Regions from separate parts of the Kitasatospora sp. NPDC001309 genome, predicted to be linked through region 4. Evidence: riboswitches for the same ligand, from Rfam matches in the RefSeq annotation. Region 4 holds a riboswitch; each other region holds the start of a gene.

Region 1 (5,682 bases), on a different contig from region 4:
GTCGGCGGTGCCCTCGGCGGTCGCGCGGTCCAGGGTCTTCTTCAGGCCGTCCTCGTTGACGTCGACGGCGACGACCTTCCCGCCCTCGGCGAGGATCCGGTGCACGGTCGCCTGGCCGATGCCAGAGCCGCCGCCGGTGATCAGGACGTTCCGTCCGCTGAAGCGCTCCATGGTGGTACTCCTTCGTTCGTGCTCTCTCGACCTTAAGAGACACGGTACGCCCATGTGGCACGTTGTGCCAAGAAGGCTCGATGTGCCACCTGGGCGCGATGCGTCGGGACCGTGATCGCTTGCGTACGCTGACCCCTGTGACCGGACGCCCGACCCTGACCCAGCGCCGCCGTGACGCCACCCGGCTGGAGATCGCCCGCACCGCCGCCGCGCTCTTCGCCGCGCAGGGCGCCGAGGCGACCACCGCCGAGGAGATCGCCGCCGCCGCGGGCATCTCGCTGCGCACCTTCTACCGCTACTTCTCCGTCAAGGAGGACGCCGTCGCCCCGCTGCTGGCGGCGGGCGGGCAGCGCTGGGTGGACCTGCTGGCCGAGAGTCCGGCGGACGTCCCGCTGCGCGAGGCGCTGGAGCGCTCGGCAGTCGAGTCGCTCACCCCGGCCGACGACGAGGCCGTCGAGGCGATGCACTGGACCCGCGACCTGCTGCGCGACCCGCGGCTGGACGGCACCTGGCAGCGGGTCCATGCCGCGTCGGAGGCGCGGCTGCGGGGCGTGCTGGCCGCCTGCTGTCCGGACGGCGCCGATCCGCTGGAGGTCCGGCTGGCCGCGGCGGCGGCCACGGCGGCGATCCGGGTGGCCCTGGAGCAGTGGGCCGGCTCCGATGCCGCCGTCACCGGCCCCGGGTCCCCGCAGGACCTCGGCGCCCGCTGCATGCGCGAACTCACGGCGGGGCTGCGCCTGTGGGCCCGGCCGACGGGGGAGTAGCGACCCAGCGGTGAGCGGATGACAGCGGACAGGTGACAGCAGCCGGATGACGGATAACAGATAGCGGCGAACAGATGACAGAGAACAACTTTCGAAATCTGTTATCTGTTATCCGTTCGCTGTCATCTGTTATCTGAAAGTTGAAATCTGTCATCTGTTCGCCGCTTGCCCACAGCCCCCGATCAGCTTCCTCCCAGCTCCCGCTAGGGTTGGTGCGCGCGCCCCGGTGGGGGAACCGGGGTGACCTCCTCGGATGTCCCTGAGCGGAGGGGGCGGGAGTTCGAGGCGTGGGAGCAACTGGAACATGGGTCTGACGAGCCACAAGGTGCTGGCACTGGCCGTGCTGATGGCGGTCGTGGTGATGGTCGGCACGGTCTGGCTCTGGCCCAGACTCGCCCGGAAGAGCTGGCAGGCGGTGCTCGGCCGGATCGGCGCGCTGCTCGCGACCCAGCTGGCGGTGCTCGCCGCGCTCGGGCTGGTGGCGAACAACTACTTCGCCTTCTACAGCAGTTGGGACGACCTGATGGGCACGGGCAGCACCGGCCCGGTCGTCATCCACAACAAGGCGGACGCCTCCGGCCGACTGCTGGTCGAGACCATAGGCCAGGCGTCGGTCAAGGGCGGCGGCGCGATGGGCCGTGAGCCCGGCCAGTCCGGCGAGATCCGCAAGGTCCGGATCGACGGCAAGGAGAGCCGGCTGTCGACCGAGGGCTTCGTCTACCTGCCGCCGCAGTACTTCCAGCCCGAGTACGCGCAGAAGCAGTTCCCGGCCGTGATCGTCAGCACCGGATTCCCAGGAATCGCCGAGAACCTGATCACCCGCTTCAACTACCCGGGCGCCGCGCTCAAGCTGCTGCAGGAGGGCCGGATGCAGCCGACCGTCATGGTCCTGATGCGTCCCTCGCCCGCCCTGCCGCAGGACACCGAGTGCGAGGACATCCCGGGCGGCGCCCAGTCCGACACGTACTTCACCAAGGACGTCCCGTCGGCGATCCAGGCCAGCTACCGGGTCTCGGCCGACCCCCGGGCCTGGGCCTTCATGGGCAACTCCACCGGCGGCTACTGCGCGCTCAAGCTGGCCATGCGCCACCCGGACGTCTTCCCGACCGCCGTGTCCCTGTCCGGGTACTACGAGGCGGCCGACGACCCGACCACCGGCGACCTCTTCGGCGGCAGCAAGCAGCGCCGCGACGAGGCCGACCTGATGTGGCGGTTGAAGAACATGCCGCAGCCGGACGTCTCCGTGCTGCTGGCCGGCACCAAGAAGGGCGACGGCAACTACAAGCACGACACCGAGGCGTTCATCGACGCCGCGAGGAGCCCGATGAAGGTCTCCTACAGCATGCTCGAGAACGGCGGCCACAACTTCGAGACCTGGAGCGCCCTGCTGCCGTCCTCGCTGGAGTGGCTGTCCCAGCACCTCAAGGTCCCGAACCAGCCGGGCCACCCGGGCCAGACCGTCTGACGGCGCCGCCCGCGGAACGCACCGAACCCCCGGAAGCCTCGGCTCCCGGGGGTTCGGTGCGTTCCGGCGCCGGTCAGGCGACCCGTTCCAGCGTCCCGGTGTGCAGCTGGCCGACCCGGCCGCCCTCGCCCTCGAAGGTCCAGAAGGCCCGTACGGTCAGCGCGTTGAGGTCCATCACGTGACTGACGGTGATCCCGCTCTGCTCCGTCCAGCTGATGAAGTAGATCTCCGGCGCGACCTCGGCGACGTGCAGCCGCACGTCCTCCCACTGGCCCGCCGACTCACCGAGGCCCTCCCAGCGCAGCCGGGTGCCGTCGGCCGAGTAGGAGTTGCGGAAGGCCGCGCCGTTGTCGGCCCGGAAGACGTAGGTACGGCCGGCGAAGGCGGGCAGGGACGCGGTCATGGTGGGGCGGAACCTCTTCTCTGGAACGGGGGACGGGTCGTACGGCTCCGGCCGGTGCTCTTGTGCACCGCGGAAAATCCCAGGGCTCCAATTTATCCGATGGGGCGGACTCGGGCGGCTCCACGCCACGGCGGTCACACACGGTCCGCCACCGCCGCGCCGCGCACCGTGTGTGACCCCCATCCCGGGCGGGCCCGGCGGGGCCGCGGGTCGGCGTCGGCTCCATTGATCAACTCGGCCGCCACGCAGCGTCGTTGATCGACACCACTGTGAGCTGCGCGACAACCGGCCCCATGAGGTTGTCCGTCCACGGACGGCCTGCCTAGCCTGCAGTCGTCGTCCGCTGTCGCGGACCCCGCCGCCGGGACGCCGAGTCCCGTCCACCCGCCGGCGAGTACCCGAGCACCACAGCGGACGGGAGCGGGGGAACCAAGGTCAGCGCCCGGCCCGTACGCACCAGCGTGCGGGGCGTGGCTAGGGGTGAAGCCGCTCCACAGGCGGCCGGGCAACTGCAGCCCGAATCCGACAGCTCACCTCGCAGGCGTGGCAGAGGACCCCCATGCACCAGCCTGCCCGGCGCCGTCGCGCGCCCCGCCACGCCCGTCCGTCCCACCGCGGCCGCAACGCCGCCCTCGCCACGACCGGGGCGCTCGCCATCACCGGCGCCGGCCTGCTCGGCCTGCCGTCCGTCTCCGGCGCCCAGGCCGCCACCGGCCCGACCGTCACCCAGGACCGGCTCGCCCCCGCCACCATGGTCGCCGGCAGGGCCGGCACCGCCTCGCTGGCCCTGCACTCCTCGTCCTGCTTCACCGCCAAGACCGTCGGCGTCGGCGTCCGTGACGCGCGCGGCACCAACCTGGACTTCCCGGGCAACGCGAGCAACGTGCAGATCTGCCCCGGCGGACTCACCTACACCAGCGCCGCCCGCACCCTGGCCGCCGGGGCGTACACCCAGTTCGGCTTCTGGCAGGACCTCGGCGGCGCCTGGCACAACCTGCCCTCGCAGCAGCTGGTGGTCTCGGCCACGGGTTCGCCCACGCCGGCTCCGTCCCCGACGGCGACCCCGACGGCGAAGCCCACCCCCTCCCCGACCGCGACCGCGAGCCCGACGGCGAAGCCCACCGCGACCGCGTCCCCCACCGCGAGCCCGACCGCGACGCCGACCCCCACCGCCACGGCCACCCCGACGACCCCGGCGCCGTCCTCCCCGATCGCCGGCAAGTCGCTGACCTGGTCCGACGAGTTCAACGGCCCGATCAACTGGGGCCAGCGCTGGGTCGGCGACAAGAGCACCTCGTACAAGTACGGGAACCACAACCCGGACGACAACAAGCTCGACTGGCTGAACAAGGACAACGTCACCGTCGCGAACGGCGTCGCCACCTTCACCGCCACCCCGGGCGGGCCGACGCTGGAGAACGGCAAGCAGTCCTGGAACACCGGCTTCCTGACCACCGAGGGCTCCGCCGAGGGCTTCCAGGTCAAGACCGGCGACTACGCCGAGACCCGGGTCAAGCTGCCCGCCGGCACCGGCGCCTGGCCCGCCCTGTGGACCTGGAAGAACGGCAACGGGGAGATCGACTCCTTCGAGTACCACCCCGACAACCCGAACCTGCTGGAGCTGACCAACCACGTCAACCCCGGCAACCCCGACTACTACACCGACGCGAGCGCCATCGGCACCGACCAGTGGGTGACCATCGGCACCTACTACGGCGCCAACTCGGTGGACTGGTACGTCAACGGCGTCAAGGTGTTCTCGGACGGCAAGGGCGTCGGGGCCAACTTCTCGGCGTACCTGATCCTCAACCTCTCGGTGAGCGCCGGCAAGTACCACCCGGCCCCGCAGGGGAACACCCCGATCACCATGGCCGCCGAATACGTCCGCGTCTACCGGTAACCACGAGCCCGCCCCACCGGTCATCGGAGGCCCGGCAGCCGCTCGCCGGCGGCCGGTGACCGGTGGGGCGATCCGTCGCGTCAGTCGCCGGTCGTCTCGACGACCTTGATGTCGAACTCCTCCCGGTGGCCCCTGCCGCCGGGGTCGTCCGCGCTGCGCACCTCGACCGAGCCGCCCTCCAGGACCCCGAGTGGGAGCTTGTCGGAGAGCCGGACCGGGACGAGGGCGGTCACGGTGCGCCCGTCCGGCAGCCCGGGACCGAACACGCAGCGCACCTGCCGGCCGCGCGAGATGACCGCACAGTCCTCGGGGTAGTACGGGCCTTCCGGGGTCACCCCGTTCGGCAGGGTGACCGTGATCGTGAGCGGTGAGGCGGTGGTGTCCGGGCCGAGATTGGCGACGAAGGCGTGGATCGTGGTGGCGCCGCCGGGCGGCGCCGGATCCGGGTCGATCCGGACCACCTCCAGGTGGGAGCGGGACGTCTTGGCGACCACGGCGGGCAGAGTGGACGCCTCGGGCGCCCCCGGCGCGACGGTTCCCAGATCCGGGCGCGGCACCGGGTGCCGCACCGCCCAGGAGGGCCCGGCGGCCAGCGCGGCCACCGCGCAGCCCGCCGTCACCGCCGCCAGCAATCCGGCCCGGCCGAACCTCCTGCGCCCCGCGCCGCCCCGTACTCCGTGCTGCTCCACGCCGTTCACCCTGCTCCCGTGCTCCGGCGGCCCGCACCGTCGCGGGCCGCGTCCGCACCAGGGTGTCCGAGCCGCCGCCGCGAGGGCGCCGCAACTCGCCCACCGCCACTCGAACGGCGGGGGCACCGGTCATGGCCCGATCGCTCTTGCCGGTCAAGGCGGTTGACGGAGCGTCAGGGTGCCAGGACCTGCCCCAGCCGGGCCGCGATCTGGTGCATCACCGGCACCAGTGCGGACGCCCCCGCCTGCTCCTCCAGTGCCCGGATCCGGGCCTCCGGGCCGGAGACGGA
Region 2 (5,682 bases), on a different contig from region 4:
CGGCCGACTGCGGCCGCCCCGACCACAACTGACGAACCGTCACCGCACCGTCCCCGACCGCAAGGAGTCCCGACCCCGATGTCCTCCGACAAGACCGAGATCCGCACCGACGGCGCCCCGGCCCCGGCCTGGATGTTCTCCCAGGGCGTCCGCAAGGGCCCGATCCTCCAGGTCTCCGGCCAGGGCCCGCAGGATCCGGCGACCGGCGAGTACCTCCACCACGGCGACGTGAAGGCGCAGACCCGCCGCACCCTGGAGAACGTCAAGGCCATCGTCGAGGCCGGCGGCGCCACCATCGAGGACGTGGTGATGTTCCGCGTCTACCTCACCAAGCGCGCCGACTTCCCGCTGATGAACGAGGTCTACGCCGAGTTCATCGAGGAGAACGTCAAGCCCGGCGGGGTGAAGCCGTGCCGCACCACGATCTTCGTCGAACTGCCGCAGGAGCCGATGCTGGTGGAGATCGACGCCCAGGCCGTCATCGGCTGACCACCTGACCGCCTGACCGCCCGGCGGCCTGACGGCCCGACCCGCTGCCGCGACACCCCGAGGGCCCGGACGCCACCAACGCGTCCGGGCCCTCGGCGCATCCCCACCCGGCCACGCCGCCGCACCACCGCCCGCCCACTTGCCACACCTCCAGGGGGACATTAGGTTAGCCTCACCTAACCAACAGGAGGTCCGTTCATGAGCATCACCGCCGGTGACGCCGAGGTGCCCGAGCCCACCACCGCCGAGCGGGTCCGCAGCCTGCTCAGCGCGACCTCCTCGCTCACCGTCCGCGCCCTCGGCGAGCACCACGACCTGGACACCCCGGTCTCCGTCCACGGCTCCCGGCTGCGCCTGCGCGCCCCGCTGGACGCCCCGCTCGTCGCGGCCCTCGCCGGCGCCACCGCCACCGACGGCCTGGCCGTCGTGCTCGACGTCACCGACGTCTCCCCCGTGGCCGTCCGCGACCGCATCCGCGGCCGACTCACCCTGGCCGGCCGGCTGCACCTGGCCCACCTCGCCGACGACGGCCTCAGCGTCCACCTGCGGGTCGACGTCGCCCACGCCGTCCTCGCCACCCCGTACGGCACCGGCGCGCTCACCGCCGCCGACCTCTCCCTCGCCGCCCCCGACCCGCTGGCCCGTCACGAGGCCGCCCTGCTCACCCACCTGGCCGACGACCACGCCGACGCCCTCGACCTGCTCACCCGGCTGCTCGACCCGGCGCTGCTCACCCACGGCCCGGCCGTCCGCCCGCTCGCCCTGGACCGCCACGGCCTGGTACTGCGCCTGGACCACTCGCACGGCCACCGCGACGTCCGCCTGGTCTTCCCCGAACCCGCCTGCGACACCGAGGACTTCGGCCACCGGATGCACGACCTGATGGCCGCCGCCGAACACGGCCTCCCGGCCCGCCGCCCCTGACCGCCGCCGCAGTCGGCGCAGTCAGCGCGAATACGAGACGTACCCGTGGACCACGACGACCGAGCGGAGAACGGCAGCGGCCGGCCCGGCCGTACGAGAGGTTGTCCCGTACGGCCGGGCCGGCCTTGGGCGTGTCCCGCGCCCAGGTCCACCGGTGCGGCGATCACCCGGTCGAGCGGTCACCCGACATGACCATCCCGGGCGTCGATTCGCCCCGCACCAGCGGTGGTTCACACGTTCCTGCGGAAGGCCCCGGAGGGTCAGAGCGCGACGCCGTGCGCCCGCAGGTAGGCGACCGGGTCGATGTCCGAGCCGTACTCGGAACCGGTACGGATCTCGAAGTGCAGGTGCGGGCCGGTCACGTTGCCGGTCGCACCGGAGAGGCCGAGCTGCTGGCCGGCGGTGACGGTCTGACCGACGCTCACGCCGATCGAGGACAGGTGCGCGTACTGGGCGTACTTGCCGTCGGCGAGCTTGATCTCGACCTCGTTGCCGTAGGCGCCGTCGCTGCCGGCCTTCACCACGACACCGTTGGCGACGGCGCGCAGCGGGGTGCCGGTGGAGGCGACGAAGTCCTGGCCGGTGTGGTGGCCGGAGGCCCACATCGAGCCGGCCACGCCGTAGGCCTCGCCCAGCACGGGGTTGGCGAGCGGGGCGACGTAGCCGGAGGTGGCGGCGACCGGGGCCGCGGTCACGGCCTGGGCCGGGGCGGCGGTCTGAACCTGGGTCTGCACCTGGGCGCCGGGCTTGGCGGCCTCGGTCCGGACCTGCACCTGGGAGTCCGCGGCAGCGGAGGTGTCCTGGGTGACCGGCGCGGCGGACTTCGCCGGAGCGGCCGGCTTGGCCGGGGCGGCAGGCTTCGCCGGAGCGGCGGCGTGACCGGCGAGGGCCAGCTGCTGACCGGGGAAGATCAGGTTCGGGTCGGCGCCGACCACCGAGCGGTTCTGCTCGTACAGCGCGTGCCAGCCGCCCTCGACGTTCTTGGCGTCGGCGATCTTCGACAGGGTGTCACCGCTGACGACGCGGTAGCTCTGCTGGGCGGCCGGGGCGGCAGCCGGAGCGGCGGCCCCGGAAGCGGCCGGGGCGGTGGTGGCCGCCGGGGCGGTGTGCGCCTGGGCGCTCATCGCGGTCACGAGCGGCAGGACGAACGAGGCCCCGGTGACGGCGGTGGCGATGCCGATGCGGGCGGCACGGGGCAGGGCGATACGACGAGCCTGTGCAGGCATGGAATTTTCCTCTCCGACGCCTGCGAGGTGAGCTGTCGGGTTCGGGCTGGAGTTGCCCGGCCGCATGTGCGGCTTCACCCCAAGCCGGCCCTGGTGGTCCGCGCCCGAAAAGGCGCGAACTCCGGTCCGGCGACTTACCTGTGGGTCCCCCGCTCCTGCCGTACAGAGTTCGGTGCGAGCCACCGGGCAGCGGCAGGACTCGGCGTTCCACCCGGTGGATCCGTCCGGACTGGCCGGGCGGTCGCTGAACTAAAACTCATCCGTTCGGGTGAAGCAATGTCGATCTCTTGAATCGGCAACAACCCCCGCGGCCCCGTCACCCTCCGAATGATCCCTTGCACGCTCCGTGCACGATCCATTCACCCGGCGCCACTGATCCACCACCCTGCGCCGCCGGGACCACCCCCGTGCGACCGTCCGTTCACGCACCGCCACCGACCGACACACCACCCGGTGACCCTTGTCACGTACGCCCCGGCGGGCGCAGGATTCGGCCCGTGGCCACCTCTCAAGCCGGCACTCTGCGCCTGGGCACCGCGCAGGGCCGCTGGGTACTCCTCGCGACAGTGCTCGGCTCCAGCATGGCGATGCTCGACGGCACCGTCGTCAACGTCGCCCTGCCCCGGATCGGCGCCGACCTCGGCGCCTCCCTCGCCTCCCTGCAATGGACCCTGAACGCCTATCTGCTCACCCTGGCCGGCCTGATCCTGCTCGGCGGCGCCCTCGGCGACCGCTACGGACGGCGCCGGGTCTTCCTGATCGGCGTGGTCTGGTTCGCCGTCGCCTCCGCGGCCTGCGCCGCGGCCCCGACCATCCACGTGCTGATCGCCGCCCGCGCCGTCCAGGGCATCGGCGGCGCGCTGCTCACCCCGGGCTCGCTCGCCATGCTCCAGGCGGTCTTCTACCCGGACGACCGCTCGGCGGCGGTCGGCCTCTGGTCCGGCCTGGGCGGGGTGTCGGCGGCCGTCGGCCCCTTCCTCGGCGGCTGGCTGGTGGACGGCCCGGGCTGGCGCTGGATCTTCCTGCTGAACCTGCCGCTGGCCGCCGCCGTGATCGCGGTGACCTCCCGTTACGTCCCGGAGAGCCGGGACGAGTCCGCCGCCGGCCGCTTCGACGTGCCCGGCGCCCTGCTCGCCGCCCTCGCGCTCGGCGCCGTCACCTACGCGCTCACCGCCGCCGGGGAGGGACTGTCCCCCGCCGTCTGGGTCACCGGTGCGATCGGCCTGCTGCTGGCCGCCGCCTTCGTGGCCGTCGAGCGGCGCACGCCCGACCCGATGCTGCCGCTCGGCCTGTTCTCCTCCCGGCTCTTCACCGCCGTGAACCTGGTCACCCTCTGCGTCTACGCGGCGTTCAGCGGGGTCTTCTTCCTGCTGGTGGTGCAGCTGCAGATCGTCTCGGGCTTCTCCCCGCTGGTCTCCGGCTTCGCCCTGGTGCCGATCACGGTGCTGATGCTGACCCTGTCCGCGCGCGCCGGACGGCTCGGCAAGCGGATCGGCCCGCGCGTCCCGCTCACCGTCGGCCCGCTGCTGTGCGCCGCCGGGGTGCTGCTGATGCTGCGCACCGGCCCCGGCTCCTCCTACTGGGCGGACGTGCTGCCCGCGGTCGCGGTGATGGGCTCCGGGATGACGCTGCTGGTCGCCCCGCTGACCGCCACCGTGCTGGCCGCCGTCGAGGTGCGGCACGCGGGCATCGCCAGCGGCGTCAACAACGCCGCCGCCCGCGCGGCCGGCCTGCTCGCGGTCGCCGCCCTGCCGGCCCTGGCCGGACTGAGCGGCGACGCCTACCGGGTGCCCTCCGCGGTGGACTCCGCCTTCCACACCGCGATGCTGATCTGCGCGGGGCTGCTGGCCGCCGGCGGGCTGATCGCCTTCGCCACCGTCCGGGGCAATGTGCTGGCGCCGGAGGAGGAGCACCCGGTGGCCGAGCCGAACTGCGACTGGCCCTGCGCCACCACCACCCCGCCGCTCGACCCGGGCCGCCCCCGGACGCGCGAGGGCCCCGCCACCGGAACGGCGGCAGGGCCCTCGTCAGAGAACTGACTCCTCGTCAGAGGATGTCGCCGGGGGCGTACTTGGCCGCCTCCGGGTAGGCCGCCGCGACGGCCTCCACCTGTCGGACGACCTCGGCGACCTGCGCCCCGGCCGCACCGGTGAAGGACAGCCGGTCGGCGAGCAGCGCGTCCAGCCCGGCCCGGTCCAGCGGGATCCGCTCGTCGGCGGCGAGGCGGTCCAGCAGCTCGTTCTCCCGGGCGCCGGCGCGCATCGCCAGCGCCGAGGCGACGGCGTGCTCCTTGATGACCTCGTGGCCGGTCTCCCGGCCGACGCCCGCACGCACCGCGCCCATCAGCACCTTGGTGGTGGCCAGGAACGGCAGGTAGCGGTCCAGCTCGGCCTCGATCACGGCCGGGAAGGCGCCGAACTCGTCCAGGACGGTGAGGAAGGTCTCCAGCAGGCCGTCGAAGGCGAAGAAGGCGTCCGGCAGCGCGACCCGGCGCACCACGGAGCAGGAGACGTCGCCCTCGTTCCACTGGTCGCCGGCCAGCTCGCCGGTCATCGACGCGTAACCGCGCAGGATGACCGCCAGGCCGTTGACGCGCTCGCAGGAGCGGGTGTTCATCTTGTGCGGCATCGCGGAGGAGCCGACCTGGCCCTCCTTGAAGCCCTCCGTGACCAGCTCGTGGCCGGCCATCAGGCGGATGGTCTTGGCCAGGCTGGACGGCGCGGCGGCCAGCTGGACGAGGGCGGTGAGCACCTCGAAGTCCAGCGAGCGCGGGTAGACCTGGCCGACGCTGGTCAGCACGTGGTCGAAGCCGAGGTGGCCGGCGACCCGGCGCTCCAGCTCGGCCAGCTTCTCGGTGTCGCCGCCGAGCAGGTCCAGCATGTCCTGGGCGGTGCCGACCGGGCCCTTGATCCCGCGCAGCGGGTAGCGGGCGATCAGCTCCTCCAGACGGCGGAAGGCGACCAGCAGCTCGTCGGTGATCGACGCGAAGCGCTTGCCCAGGGTGGTGGCCTGCGCGGCCACGTTGTGCGAACGGCCGGCCATG
Region 3 (5,682 bases), on a different contig from region 4:
AGGGCGTCCGGAGCACGGGCGGGGCGGAGGCAAGACAGAGGCGGGGCGGGGCAGAGGCGGGGGTGGAACGTCAGGGAGCGGGCCGGGAGCGAGCGGGCCGGGCCTCAGCGGCCGAGCAGCCCCCGGGTGGCGGCCCGGTTGACGTTGGTCAGGCCGCGGACCAGCCGCGCGGTGAGGAAGATCAGCAGGACCCCGATCGCCGAGAACGCGGCGATCTGCCAGGTGCCCTCCACGTAGTAGGCGTGCCGGACGTGGTGGCTGTCGGTGAAGTCGAACAGCTGGTACCCGTGCCAGGAGGTGTAGCGCGGGAAGACCCAGTGGTAGAGCGGGTAGAGCGCCATCGCCCAGCCGAGCAGCAGGAACGTCAGCGTGAGGCAGAAGCTGAACACCGCCCAGGGGAACATCACCAGCTGGTACAGCGCGGCCTTCCAGCCCGCCCCGTCGGCCAGCCGTGCGGTGATCGAGCCCCAGCTGCCCGGGCGCACCTGCTGCACCGGCGCCGGGCCGGGCACGTCCAGCGCGAGCATCCCGCGCACCCGGGCCCGCTCGGCCCGGCCGAGGCCCCGGGCGGTGCTGGTCAGGGCGGCCAGCACCGGCAGGCCGAGGACGGTGACGAAGGTGCCGACGCCGAGGCAGAACAGGACGATCGCGACGACGAAGCCGACGATCGCGACCGGCAGCCCGGTGAGCGCGTAGCCGACCTCGCGGTAGTAGTGCCCGGAGAACGGCGCCCGCCAGAAACCGGGCGGCTCCTCGGTGCGGCGGGCCCGGGCCGGACGGGCCCCGTCGTCGCCGTAACCGCCCGCGGCGTCCCACCCCTGACCCAGCGTGCTGCCGCTGCTGCTCATCTCCCGGTCCCCGGCCCCTCGTTGTCGTGGTCTTCCGTACTCGCTGACGTGGTCAAGTCTGGCCGAGGCGGGGCCCGGCGGGTATCGGGCCGACCGGCGGATCGGGGGTGGGGTTAACCCCCCTGCCCGGCCTCGCGCCCCTGCCCGGCTCCCGGGCGCGGCGCGGGCGGGCCGGACCACTCGTCGGCGAGCAGCGAGTAGCGGTACGAGTCGCGCCAGGCGCCGCCCTTGTACAGGTCGTGCCGGACACGCCCCTCCAGCCGGAAGCCGAGCCGGGTGAGCACCTTGGCCGAGGCCGTGTTCTCCACGTCGACCCGGGCGGCCAGCCGGTGCAGGCCGAGCGCCCCGAAGGAGAACTCGCAGAGCAGTCCGGTGATCTCGCCCGCGTAGCCGCGGCCCCACACCGGGCGGCTCAGCACGTAGCCGAGGCGGGCCGAGCGGTACTCGCCGAGGGTGAGGGCGGCGTGCGCGACCGGCAGCGCGTCCTCCAGGTCCCCGGCGTCCCCGGCGTCCCCGGCGTCCTCGCGCCGGACGACGGCGAGCCGGTAGACGCCCCGCTCCTCGGCCATCGCCTCCTCCAGGTAGAGCTCGATCTGGTCGGCGCAGGTCTCGCGGTCGCGCGGCTCGAAGGGGAGGTAGCGGGTCACCTCCGGGTCGCCGTACAGCGCGTGCAGCGCGTCCACTTCCTCCGGGGTGTGGCGGTACTCGCGGAGGGCGAGTCTGGGGCCGGTGAGGCGTACGGGGACCATGGCTGCCGACCCTACCCGCGTCCGGCGGCTACCGTTCGGAACATGAACGACGAAGACCTGCGGCTCGCCCCGCGCACCAGGGCCGCCGACCTGCTCGCCTGGGCGGCCGGCCAGGACCGCGCGCCGGTGGCCGAAGCGCCGCTGCGCGCGGTGCTGGCGCTGCTGGAGCTGGGCGGGGGCAGGATGCACGACGGCTGGCCCGAACTCACCTCCGACGAGGTGGAGCACCTGCTGTACGAGCGGCTCCACCTCTACGTCCAACCCGCGCCGGAGCAGGACCCGCTCGCCTACGGCGAGGCCGTACGGCTGCTGGTCGACCACCAGCGGGCCGCGAAGCGGCTCAACGCCAAGCGCCAGGAGCGGCTGCACGCCGAGGCCGAGTGGCAGGGCGAGGTCGCGGCCGGGCTGCTGCACCGCGCCGACCTGGTGACCTGGCCCCGGCTGTACGCGGTGCTGCTGCACGCCCACGGGGTGGACGTGACGGACCCGGCGGCCGTCCGGGACTGGCTGGCGGGCTTCGCCGCGCTCGACGAGGAGCAGCGGCTGGCCGGGTACGAGGCGCTGACCACGACCGGCTGGCTGGACGAACCGGACGAGCAGGGCTGGGGGCCGGGCCGGGTGCTGTCCGTCGGCATGGCCACCGACGGCGCGCGGCTGCTGCTGGAGCAGGGCCTGATGCGGCGCAGCTACCGCAACCTGGCCGAGCTGAACGCGTTGGGGCGCCCGATGCCGGACGAACTGACCGGTGGCTTCGAGGAGTTCGAGGCGGCGGCGGCCGAGGCGGCGCTCGACCTGCTCGGCGAATGGACGGTGCCCGGGCTGCCGCGCCTGCTGGTGGAGGAGTTCCCGGAGCTCGCGCCGGAGCCGGGAGCGGCCGAGATCGACGCCTACCTGGCGCAGCTGCCCGCGGAGGAGCAGGAGGAGCAGGAGGAGCCGGAGGGGTCGGAGGAGCCTCAGGAGCAGGAGCAGCAGTGAGCCGACGTGGCAGGGCCCCGGGCGTGCGCCGCCCGGGGCCCTGCCACGTCCGTCGGTCCTACGGGGTGAGGCCGCGCTGCTGGAGCCAGGTCTCCGGGTCGACCGGGGCGCCGCCGCCGGGGCGGACCTCCAGGTGCAGGTGCGGGCCGGTGACGTTGCCGGTCGCGCCGACCTTGCCGATCTGCTGGCCGGCGGTGACCTTGCCGGAGCCCTTGATGATCGAGGAGAGGTGGCAGTACCAGATCTCGGTGCCGTCGGGCAGGGTCTCGACGATCCGGTAGCCGTACGAGCCGGACCAGCCGGCCGAGGTGACGGTGCCCTGGCCGACGGCGTAGACCGCGGTGCCGGTGTCGGCCGCGAAGTCCAGGCCGGTGTGCAGGTGGGCCCAGTAGCGGGCGCTCTGGCCGTAGTGGGCGGAGAGGTCGTAGTCCTTGACCGGCAGGGTGAGGGCGGCGGCCTTGGCCCGCTCGGCCTCCTCGGCGGCGCGCTTGGCCTCCGCCTCCTTGGCGGCGGCCTTGGCCTCGGCCTCCTGGGCGGCCTGGACCCGGGCGCCCTCCTCGGCGGCGGTGCGCTGGCTGTCGGCCTGCTGCTGGATCCGGGCGGCGAGCGCGAGGCCGGGGTCGGCGGCCAGGGCGACCGTCTCGTCCGGGGCCTCGACGGCGGGCGCGGCGGCCGGGGTCGCGGAGGCGAAGCCGGTGGCGCCCAGGGTGGCGGCGACGGCGGTGACGCCGAGCAGCGGGGAGGCGCCGCGGGTCTGACGCGGCATCCGGTGGCGGTTGGCCTCGGCTTCCGGGGCGTACGGCTCGGCCGGTCCGGCGGACCCGCCGTCGCGGGGCTCGGCACCGTGCGGGCCGGGGTGGTCGAGGAGCCGGGTACCGGCTGCGGGGCCGGCCGGGTGTGCCGGGGTGTGCGTCGACGCCACGGAGGCGCGCTCCTTTCCTTCCTTCGCGCCTACCGGGTTAGCTGACGGGTTCGGAGCAGGAAGGTCTCCTACGGCCGGGCCGGAGCCCCGCCGATTCACCCCAAGGAACGTGGTTCCCCGGCTCCCTGACCTGCCCGGAGGCCGGTCGGTGGGATTAGGCGACGGCGCACGGTGCCGTCTGGGTACGGCATTGACGACCGCGCTGCGTTATCAGACGTTAATCCTAGGACGCTCCGATTCCAAGCCATCCGCTCGGGGTCGCTGGGAACAGGTGATCGGACGTCAACGAACGACCCCTCAGCCACCCGGCCCATCTGAGTACTCCTACTCATGTGCGACCCGGCCGCCCCGCCGCATCCTGGCGCCATGAGCACACCGATGCAGTCACGGACCACGGCCGCGTACTTCGTCCAGGCCGTCCTCTCCTTCGCCCTCTCCGGCACCGCCCTCGCCGCCGGGATCGCCTACCTGCCGGTCGGCGGCTGGACCCGGGCCTTCCTCGGGATCGGCCTCCTCTACACCGTCACCTCCTCGTTCACGCTGGCCAAGGTGGTCCGGGACCGGCAGGAGTCCTCGGACACCGTCGCCCGGGTCGACCAGGCCCGGCTGGAGAAGCTGCTCAGCGAGCACGACCCCTTCCGGATCGAGGGGGCGTGAACGGAAGGGCGCCCCCGGTACCGGCCGGACGCTTGACGGCTAAGGCTATTAGCCTTAGCTTTATGGCTACAGGCAGAAACGAGCGAGTCGGCGGAGGCCACCATGAACGGCACCAGCACCCCGAGCACCCAGTACCTCGACGTCCCCGGCGGCCGCCTCGCCTACGACGACACCCGGCAGGGCGACGGCACCCCCGTCGTCCTCCTCCCCGGAATGCTCGACTCCCGCCGCGCCTACCGGCACCTGCACCCGCTGCTCACCGCCGCCGGCCACCGGGTCGTCACCATGGACCTGCGCGGCTTCGGCGACTCCTCGATCGTCTGGGACGACTACGGCCCCGCCGCCGTCGCCACCGACGTCCTCGCCCTGCTCGACCACCTCGGCATCGAACGGGCCGTCCTGGTCGGGCAGTCCTACACCGGGGCGACGGTCGTCAAGGTCGCCGGCGACGCACCCCAGCGGGTCGCCGGGATCGCCCTGATCGACGCCTTCGTCGAACACCGCGCCAACGCCCTCATGCAGGGCGTCATGGTCGTCATGGGCGCCGCCATGGTCCGGTGGCCCGGCGTCTGGGGCTTCTACCTGCGCAAGATGGCCTACCCCGGCCCCCGCCCCGCCGACCTCGACGGCTACGTCGACGGACTCGTCGCCGCCCTGCGCACCCCCGGCCGGCGGACCGCCACCCGCGGCCACGTCACCGGCGACTCCGCACCCGTCGGCTGGTGCGCGGCCGTCCGCTGCCCGGCCCTCGTCCTCATGGGCAGCAAGGACCCCGACTTCCCGAAGCCCGAGGCCGTCGCCGACCTCCAGGCCGAGAAGCTCGGCGCCCGCAAGGTGATGATCGAAGGGTCCGGGCACTACCCGATGGCCGACAACCCGCAGGCCGTCGCCGACGCCCTGCTGCCCTTCCTCGCCGAACTCGCCTGAACCCCCGCCCGTACGGAGAAACGAAGCCATGCCCCGCGTAGGACTGACCCCCGATCAGGTCGTCGACCACGCCCTCGCCCTCATCGACGACCAGGGCGGTGAAGCCCTCACCCTCGCCTCCGTCGCCACCCGGGCCGGCGTCGCCACCCCCTCGCTGTACAAGCACGTCAGCGGCGGACTCGGCGAACTACGGCGCCTCATCGCCGTCCGGGTCACCGAGGAGCTCGCCGACCGGCTCGCGGACGCCGCCGTCGGCCGCAGCGGGGACGACGCCGTCACCGCCGTCCTACGCGCCTACCAGGCCTACGCCACCGCGCACCCCCACCGCTACGCCGCCCTCCCCCAGGCACCCCAGCCCGACGACGACCTCACCCGCGCCGCCACCCGGCTCGTCGGCGTCATCATCGCCGTCCTCCGCGGCTACGGCCTCGACGGCCCCGAAGCCATCCACGCCGCCCGCACCGTCCGCTCCCTCGCCCACGGCTTCGCCTCCCTCTCCATCGCCGGCGCCTTCCAACTCGCCGAGGACCTCACCACCACCCACGACCGCCTCATCACCACCCTCACCACCGCCCTCCACACCTGGCCCGGCACCGCCACCCCC
Region 4 (5,682 bases):
GACACGTCAGGGCAACTGAGGGACTCCGTACGGGGCTTGGGCGAGGAATGTCCGGATTGTGGGCAATCGCCCCGGACCGGGGCGGCCGGGACACGACCTCCGCACCGCGACCGCCCGAAGCCCGTACGGCAGCCGACTGCAGGCCTGACGGGCAGATGTCCTACGATCTCCGGCATGAGCACCGCAGCCATCCCGGGCGCGCCACTGCCCGTCCGCACTCCAGGTTCCCGTGCGCGGGGGCGCCACCGCCGCCCCGAGCGCCCCGAGATCCGCACCGGCTCGCCGGCCCTGGTGCTCGCCGTACCCGCGACCGCGGGGCCCGAGTCCCGTTCGGTCGTCGAGGAACTCCTCTCGATCGTCCGCAGTGAGCACACCGGCGTCCAGGCCGCGGTCGGCTACCTCCCGGCCGCCGACGCCGCGGCCGCGGACCCGCAGGAGCGCACCGTCGCGGAGCTGCTGGAGGCGGCCGCCGAGGCCGGACTGCCGACGCCCGTGGTGGTGCCGCTGGTCCCGGGCCCGCACGACTTCCTGACCGGGCTTCACGCCCTCGCCGCCCAGTACGGCGCGACCGTCACCGACGCGCTGGGCCCGCACCCGCTGCTGGCCGAGGCCGTCCACGTCCGGCTGTCCGAGGCCGGGCTGGCGCGGGCCGACCGGGCCCGGCTGTTCGCCATCGCGACCGCCGCGGACGGCGTGGTCCTGACCACCGTCGGCGGCGAGGACGCGGCCGCCGCGGCCGGGATCACCGGCGTGCTGCTGGCCGCCCGACTGGCCGTGCCGGTCGTCGCCGCCGCGCTCGACGTGCCCGGCTCCGTCGCCGCCGCCGTCGGCCACCTCCGGGAGACCGGCTCCGAGCGCCCGGCCCTGGCCCCGCTCGTCATCGGCCCGGAGGCGGACCCGGAGCTGCTCGCCACGGCCGCCGAGGAGACCGGCTGCCCGTCGGCCGCGCCGCTGGGCGCCTACCCGACGGTCGGCCAGCTGATCGCCTCCACCTACCTGGCCGCCCTGCCGGTGCCGACGGCGGAGGAGCTCGCCGAGGCCGAGGCGGAGGCCGCGGCCGCCGTCGGGGCCGGGGAGGGCTCCCGACGCGCCCACGCGGCCGCCGAAGGGCCCGTGGAGGGCTAGCACGACCCACTGAACGCCCGTCGGCCACCGCCGGCGGACCCGCACTGCCGAAAGGGCCCGGAACGACCTCGTTCCGGGCCCTTTCGGCGTGTTCCGATTCACCCCGCTGGTGCGCTAAGCGGGCAATGCGGCGCAATGTCCGTTTCCAGCTCATTTGTCAATGGACACTCGGCGAATGACGGGCGCGTTCCCCAGCGCGCGATTCACTACCGCTCCCCCGCGCCTCGGGCGCGCGCCCCTTGTGCCCCAACGCTCCGTCACCTCTTTTCTGAGGCGGAGCCAGTTATGAGAATCCGCTGCGATATTGCCGGAAAACGATCATTTACGATCATGAATTACGGCCCATTTGACGTTTTCCACTAAACCGTGATGCGCATCACAGGTATTTGCAGTTTTAACTTAAGTCTGCTTAACGTGCTCCCCGTTCGTGACCACACGGACCCAGTTCATCCGCGACGCCGAGTCCTGCCGTCGGATGTCCTGGCAGCGCGAAATCGCATCACGGCAGGAGCGGGGGAACCACAGGTAAGTCGCCCCGGACCGTTTTCCGGAACGGTCCAGGGCTAGGGGTGAAGCCGCGCCCACAGCGCGGCCGGGCAACTCCAGCCCGAATCCGACAGCTCACCTCGCAGGCGTGGGAGAGGACCGCGTCTTCATGCTGCCTTCCAACGGCAACCGCCTGTCCAGCCGCACCCGTCGCGTGATCGCCGCCCTCGGCGTCGCCGGCGTCGGCCTCACCGTCCCCTGCCTCACCACCGGCACCGCGAACGCCGCCTCCGTCGCCACCTGGGACAAGGTCGCCCAGTGCGAGAGCAGCGGCAACTGGAGCATCAACACCGGCAACGGCTTCTACGGCGGCCTCCAGTTCACCTCCAGCACCTGGGCCGCCTTCGGCGGCACCAGCTACGCCCCGCAGGCCGACCAGGCCACCAAGGACCAGCAGATCTCCGTCGCCGAGAAGGTCCTTGCCTCGCAGGGCCCCGGCGCCTGGCCGGTCTGCTCCGTCCAGGCCGGTCTGACCAAGGGCGGCGCCGCGCCCACCGTCGACACCTCGGCCGGCTCCACCGCGGCCAAGCCCGCCGCCAAGCCGGCCGCCCCGAGCAAGCCGGCCGCGAAGCCCGCCGCCCCCGCGCAGGACCAGGCCCAGGCCTCCGACGACGCCGCGGCCGCCTCCGCCCCGTCCGCCGACAGCACCTGGGCCCAGAAGCGCCAGGCGCAGGCCCAGGCCGGCGGCTACACCGTCGTCGACGGCGACTGGCTGTCCTCGATCGCCGACAAGCACAACGTCCAGGGCGGCTGGCAGCGGCTGTACGACCTCAACCGCAGCACCCTGACCGAGGGCCCGGACACCATCTACCCGGGCCAGCAGCTGACCTTCGGTGACGGCACCTCGGCCCAGGCCGACGGCTCCGCCGCCAAGTCCGGCTCGGACTTCACCTGGTTCGACCGCTCGAAGAAGGCCGGCCAGGCCTCGAACGGCGGTGCCGTGAACGCCAAGCCGACCGCCCAGAGCAAGCCGTCCGCCACCAAGCCCGCGTCGAAGCCCGCCGCCCAGGCGCAGACCCCGGCCCCGGCCCCGGCCGCCTCCGGCAGCATGGCCGCCGCGGTCTCCTTCGCCCAGTCGAAGGTCGGCCAGGCGTACGTCTACGGCGGCACCGGCAACGGCGGCTGGGACTGCTCCGGCCTGACCCAGGCCGCGCTGCGCGCCGCGGGCATCAACATCCCGCGCGTCGCCGCCGACCAGGCCGCCGCCAGCACCCACGTCTCGCTGGACAGCCTGCAGCCGGGCGACCTGCTGTTCTGGTCCAACAACGGCCAGGACTCGGGCGTCTACCACGTCGCCATCTACATCGGCAACGGCCAGTACGTCGAGGCCGCCAACCCGAGCTCGGGCGTCCGTCTCCAGACCGTCGCCAACTGGGCCCCGGACTTCGCCGGCCGGGTCTGAGCGACCAGGGACCGCGCGGCCGCCGACGGCTGACGCCGGAGCCCCGGGAGGAGCCTCCGCTCCTCCCGGGGCTCCGGCGTGCCCGTACACCCAGCCGGTCCGACCGACCGCCGGCCGACCGGACCGGCCGATCTGACAGATCCGGACCGACCGCCCCCGGGCACAGCACGCCGACGGGCCCCGGAGAGCAACCGCCCTCCGGGGCCCGTCGGTCGGCCCGGTCCGCCCGGACCACCCGTTCTCAGCGCGCGCAGGCCCCGGTGGACCCGCGCATCACCAGCTCCGGCTGGAACATGAACTCCCCGCGCTGGGCGGAGTTCCCGCCGACCTCCTCCAGCAGCGCGTCCACCGCCGCCGTCGCCATCGCCTCGACCGGCTGGCGGATGGTGGTCAACGGCGGCTCGGTGAAGGCGATCAGCGGCGAGTCGTCGAAGCCGACCACCGAGACGTCCTGCGGCACCGACAGCCCGCGCTGGCGCACCGCCCGGATCGCGCCGAGCGCCATCATGTCGCTGCCGCAGACGATCGCCGTGCAGCCCTTGTCGAGCAGGGCGCCGGCCGCCGCGTGCCCGCCCTCCACGCTGAACAGCGTGTGGTGGACGAGGTCCTCGGCCTCCTCCCGGCTGCGCCCGAGCACCTCGCGCATCGCCGCCGTGAAGCCCTCGATCTTGCGCAGCACCGGCACGTACCGCCGCTGCCCGACCGCCAGGCCGATCCGCTCGTGCCCGAGCTCGGCCAGGTGCTGGACGGCCATCCACATCGCGGAGCGGTCGTCCGGCGAGATGAACGGCGCCTCGATCTTCTCGCTGTAGCCGTTGATCAGCACGAACGGCACCCCGCGCCCGGACAGCCGGGCGTAGCGGTCGTGGTCGGCCGTGGAGTCGGCGTGCAGCCCGGAGACGAAGACAATGCCCGCCACCCCCCGGTCGACCAGCATCTCGACCAGTTCGTCCTCGGTGGACCCGCCGGGCGTCTGGGTGCACAGCACCGGGGTGAACCCGTGCCGGCTCAGCACCTGCTCGATCACCTGGGCCAGCGCGGGGAAGATCGGGTTGCTCAACTCCGGTGTGATCAGCCCGATCAGGCCCGCACTGCGCTGGCGCAGCCGGGTCGGCCGCTCGTAGCCGAGCACGTCGAGCGCCGCCAGGACGGTCTGCCTGGTGGCCGCGGAGACGTTCGCCTTGCCGTTGAGCACGCGGGAGACGGTGGCTTCGCTGACCCCCGCCTGCGCCGCGATGTCTGAGAGTCGCGCCGTAGTCACGGGCCCAGAGCCTATTGCACCCACGTCAGACCGCCCACCAGCCGGTGCTGTCCGGTGCGAGCACGGTCTCGCCGCCGTCCACCCCGAGTTCGCTCGAGGAGAGCAGCAGCCGGCCGGGGGCGGGTATCCGCACCGGCTCGCCGGTGGTGTTCACCGTGCAGACGAAGGAGCCGCGCCGGAAGGCGAGGGTGCCCTCGGGGGCGTCCAGCCACTCGACCCCGGTGCCGGCGCCGAGGTCGGGCTGCGCCCTGCGCACGGCCAGCGCGCTGCGGTAGAGCTCCAGCGTGGAGGACGGGTCGCCGGTCTGCGCCTCGACGCTGAGCCCGGCCCACTCGGCGGGCTGCGGCAGCCAGGACGGCCCGCCGGCGGCCGGTCCGAAGCCGTACGGGGCCTCGGTGCCGGACCACGGGATCGGCACCCGGCAGCCGTCGCGGTAGCCGTCCTGGCCGGCCTGGCGGAAGAAGGACGGGTCCTGGCGGACCTCGTCGGGCAGGTCGGTGACGTCCGGCAGGCCGAGCTCCTCGCCCTGGTAGACGTACGCGGAGCCGGGCAGCGCGAGCATCAGCAGGGTGGCGGCACGGGCGCGGCGCAGGCCGAGCGCGCGGTCGCCGGGGGTGCGGATCTGGGTGCCGAGGCCGGGCTCGTTGGCGAACCGGGTGGCGTGCCGGGTGACGTCGTGGTTGGACAGCACCCAGGTGGTGGGGGCGTCGACCGGGCGCATCGAGTCGAGCGAGAGGTCGATCACCTCGCGCAGCGCGGTGGCGTCCCAGCCGGTGCCCAGGTACTGGAAGTTGAAGGCCTGGTGCAGCTCGTCGGGGCGGACGTAGTTGGCGGTGCGCTGGACGGTCGGGGTCCAGGCCTCGGCGACGCCGATCCGCTGCCCCGGGTACTCGTCGAGGATCCGGCGCCAGCTGCGGTAGATCTCGTGCACGCCGTCCTGGTCGAAGAACGGCATGACGTCGTTGCCGAGCAGCTTGAGCTGGTCGGAGCCGCCGAGGTCGGGCAGGCCGGGGGCCTTGACCAGGCCGTGGGCGACGTCGATCCGGAAGCCGTCCACGCCCATGTCCAGCCAGAACCGCAGGATCGAGCGGAACTCGTCGGCGACGGCCGGGTTCTCCCAGTTGAAGTCGGGCTGCTCGGGGGCGAACAGGTGCAGGTACCAGTCGCCGGGGGTGCCGTCCGGGTCCTCGGTGCGGGTCCAGGCCGGGCCGCCGAAGATGGACTCCCAGTCGTTGGGCGGCAGTTCGCCGTTCTCCCCCTTGCCGGGGCGGAAGTGGTAGCGGTCGCGCAGCGGGGAGCCGGGGCCCTCGCGCAGGGCGCGCTGGAACCACTCGTGCTGGTCCGAGGA

The links. Region 4 has a riboswitch for cyclic di-AMP ahead of ACFY2K_RS29520 (transglycosylase family protein). Riboswitches for the same ligand answer to the same signal wherever they lie in the genome.
Region 1: another riboswitch for cyclic di-AMP. It lies ahead of ACFY2K_RS05775 (hypothetical protein); the one in region 4 lies ahead of ACFY2K_RS29520 (transglycosylase family protein).
Region 2: another riboswitch for cyclic di-AMP. It lies ahead of ACFY2K_RS18830 (peptidoglycan DD-metalloendopeptidase family protein); the one in region 4 lies ahead of ACFY2K_RS29520 (transglycosylase family protein).
Region 3: another riboswitch for cyclic di-AMP. It lies ahead of ACFY2K_RS33465 (M23 family metallopeptidase); the one in region 4 lies ahead of ACFY2K_RS29520 (transglycosylase family protein).

The regions. Positions count from the first base shown of each region.
Region 1 covers NZ_JBIAXC010000004.1:94,882-100,563, reverse strand. Annotated here, with positions in the region: gene ACFY2K_RS05795 (SDR family NAD(P)-dependent oxidoreductase) at 1-171, opposite strand, end outside; gene ACFY2K_RS05790 (TetR/AcrR family transcriptional regulator) at 309-935, shown strand; gene ACFY2K_RS05785 (alpha/beta hydrolase) at 1,240-2,400, shown strand; gene ACFY2K_RS05780 (MoaF N-terminal domain-containing protein) at 2,474-2,803, opposite strand; cyclic di-AMP (ydaO/yuaA leader) riboswitch at 3,248-3,355, shown strand; gene ACFY2K_RS05775 (hypothetical protein) at 3,363-4,703, shown strand; gene ACFY2K_RS05770 (hypothetical protein) at 4,784-5,392, opposite strand; gene ACFY2K_RS05765 (IclR family transcriptional regulator) at 5,566-5,682, opposite strand, start outside.
Region 2 covers NZ_JBIAXC010000017.1:34,935-40,616, reverse strand. Annotated here, with positions in the region: gene ACFY2K_RS18845 (IclR family transcriptional regulator) at 1-32, shown strand, start outside; gene ACFY2K_RS18840 (RidA family protein) at 79-489, shown strand; gene ACFY2K_RS18835 (DUF2470 domain-containing protein) at 688-1,413, shown strand; gene ACFY2K_RS18830 (peptidoglycan DD-metalloendopeptidase family protein) at 1,674-2,639, opposite strand; cyclic di-AMP (ydaO/yuaA leader) riboswitch at 2,642-2,824, opposite strand; gene ACFY2K_RS18825 (MFS transporter) at 3,137-4,678, shown strand; gene purB (adenylosuccinate lyase) at 4,686-5,682, opposite strand, start outside.
Region 3 covers NZ_JBIAXC010000044.1:23,504-29,185, forward strand. Annotated here, with positions in the region: gene ACFY2K_RS33450 (sensor domain-containing protein) at 105-848, opposite strand; gene ACFY2K_RS33455 (GNAT family N-acetyltransferase) at 962-1,597, opposite strand; gene ACFY2K_RS33460 (hypothetical protein) at 1,640-2,572, shown strand; gene ACFY2K_RS33465 (M23 family metallopeptidase) at 2,631-3,494, opposite strand; cyclic di-AMP (ydaO/yuaA leader) riboswitch at 3,507-3,665, opposite strand; gene ACFY2K_RS33470 (YiaA/YiaB family inner membrane protein) at 3,861-4,151, shown strand; gene ACFY2K_RS33475 (alpha/beta fold hydrolase) at 4,254-5,078, shown strand; gene ACFY2K_RS33480 (TetR/AcrR family transcriptional regulator) at 5,107-5,682, shown strand, end outside.
Region 4 covers NZ_JBIAXC010000034.1:100,735-106,416, reverse strand. Annotated here, with positions in the region: gene ACFY2K_RS29525 (hypothetical protein) at 175-1,125, shown strand; cyclic di-AMP (ydaO/yuaA leader) riboswitch at 1,603-1,773, shown strand; gene ACFY2K_RS29520 (transglycosylase family protein) at 1,781-3,073, shown strand; gene ACFY2K_RS29515 (LacI family DNA-binding transcriptional regulator) at 3,315-4,334, opposite strand; gene ACFY2K_RS29510 (glycoside hydrolase family 13 protein) at 4,360-5,682, opposite strand, start outside.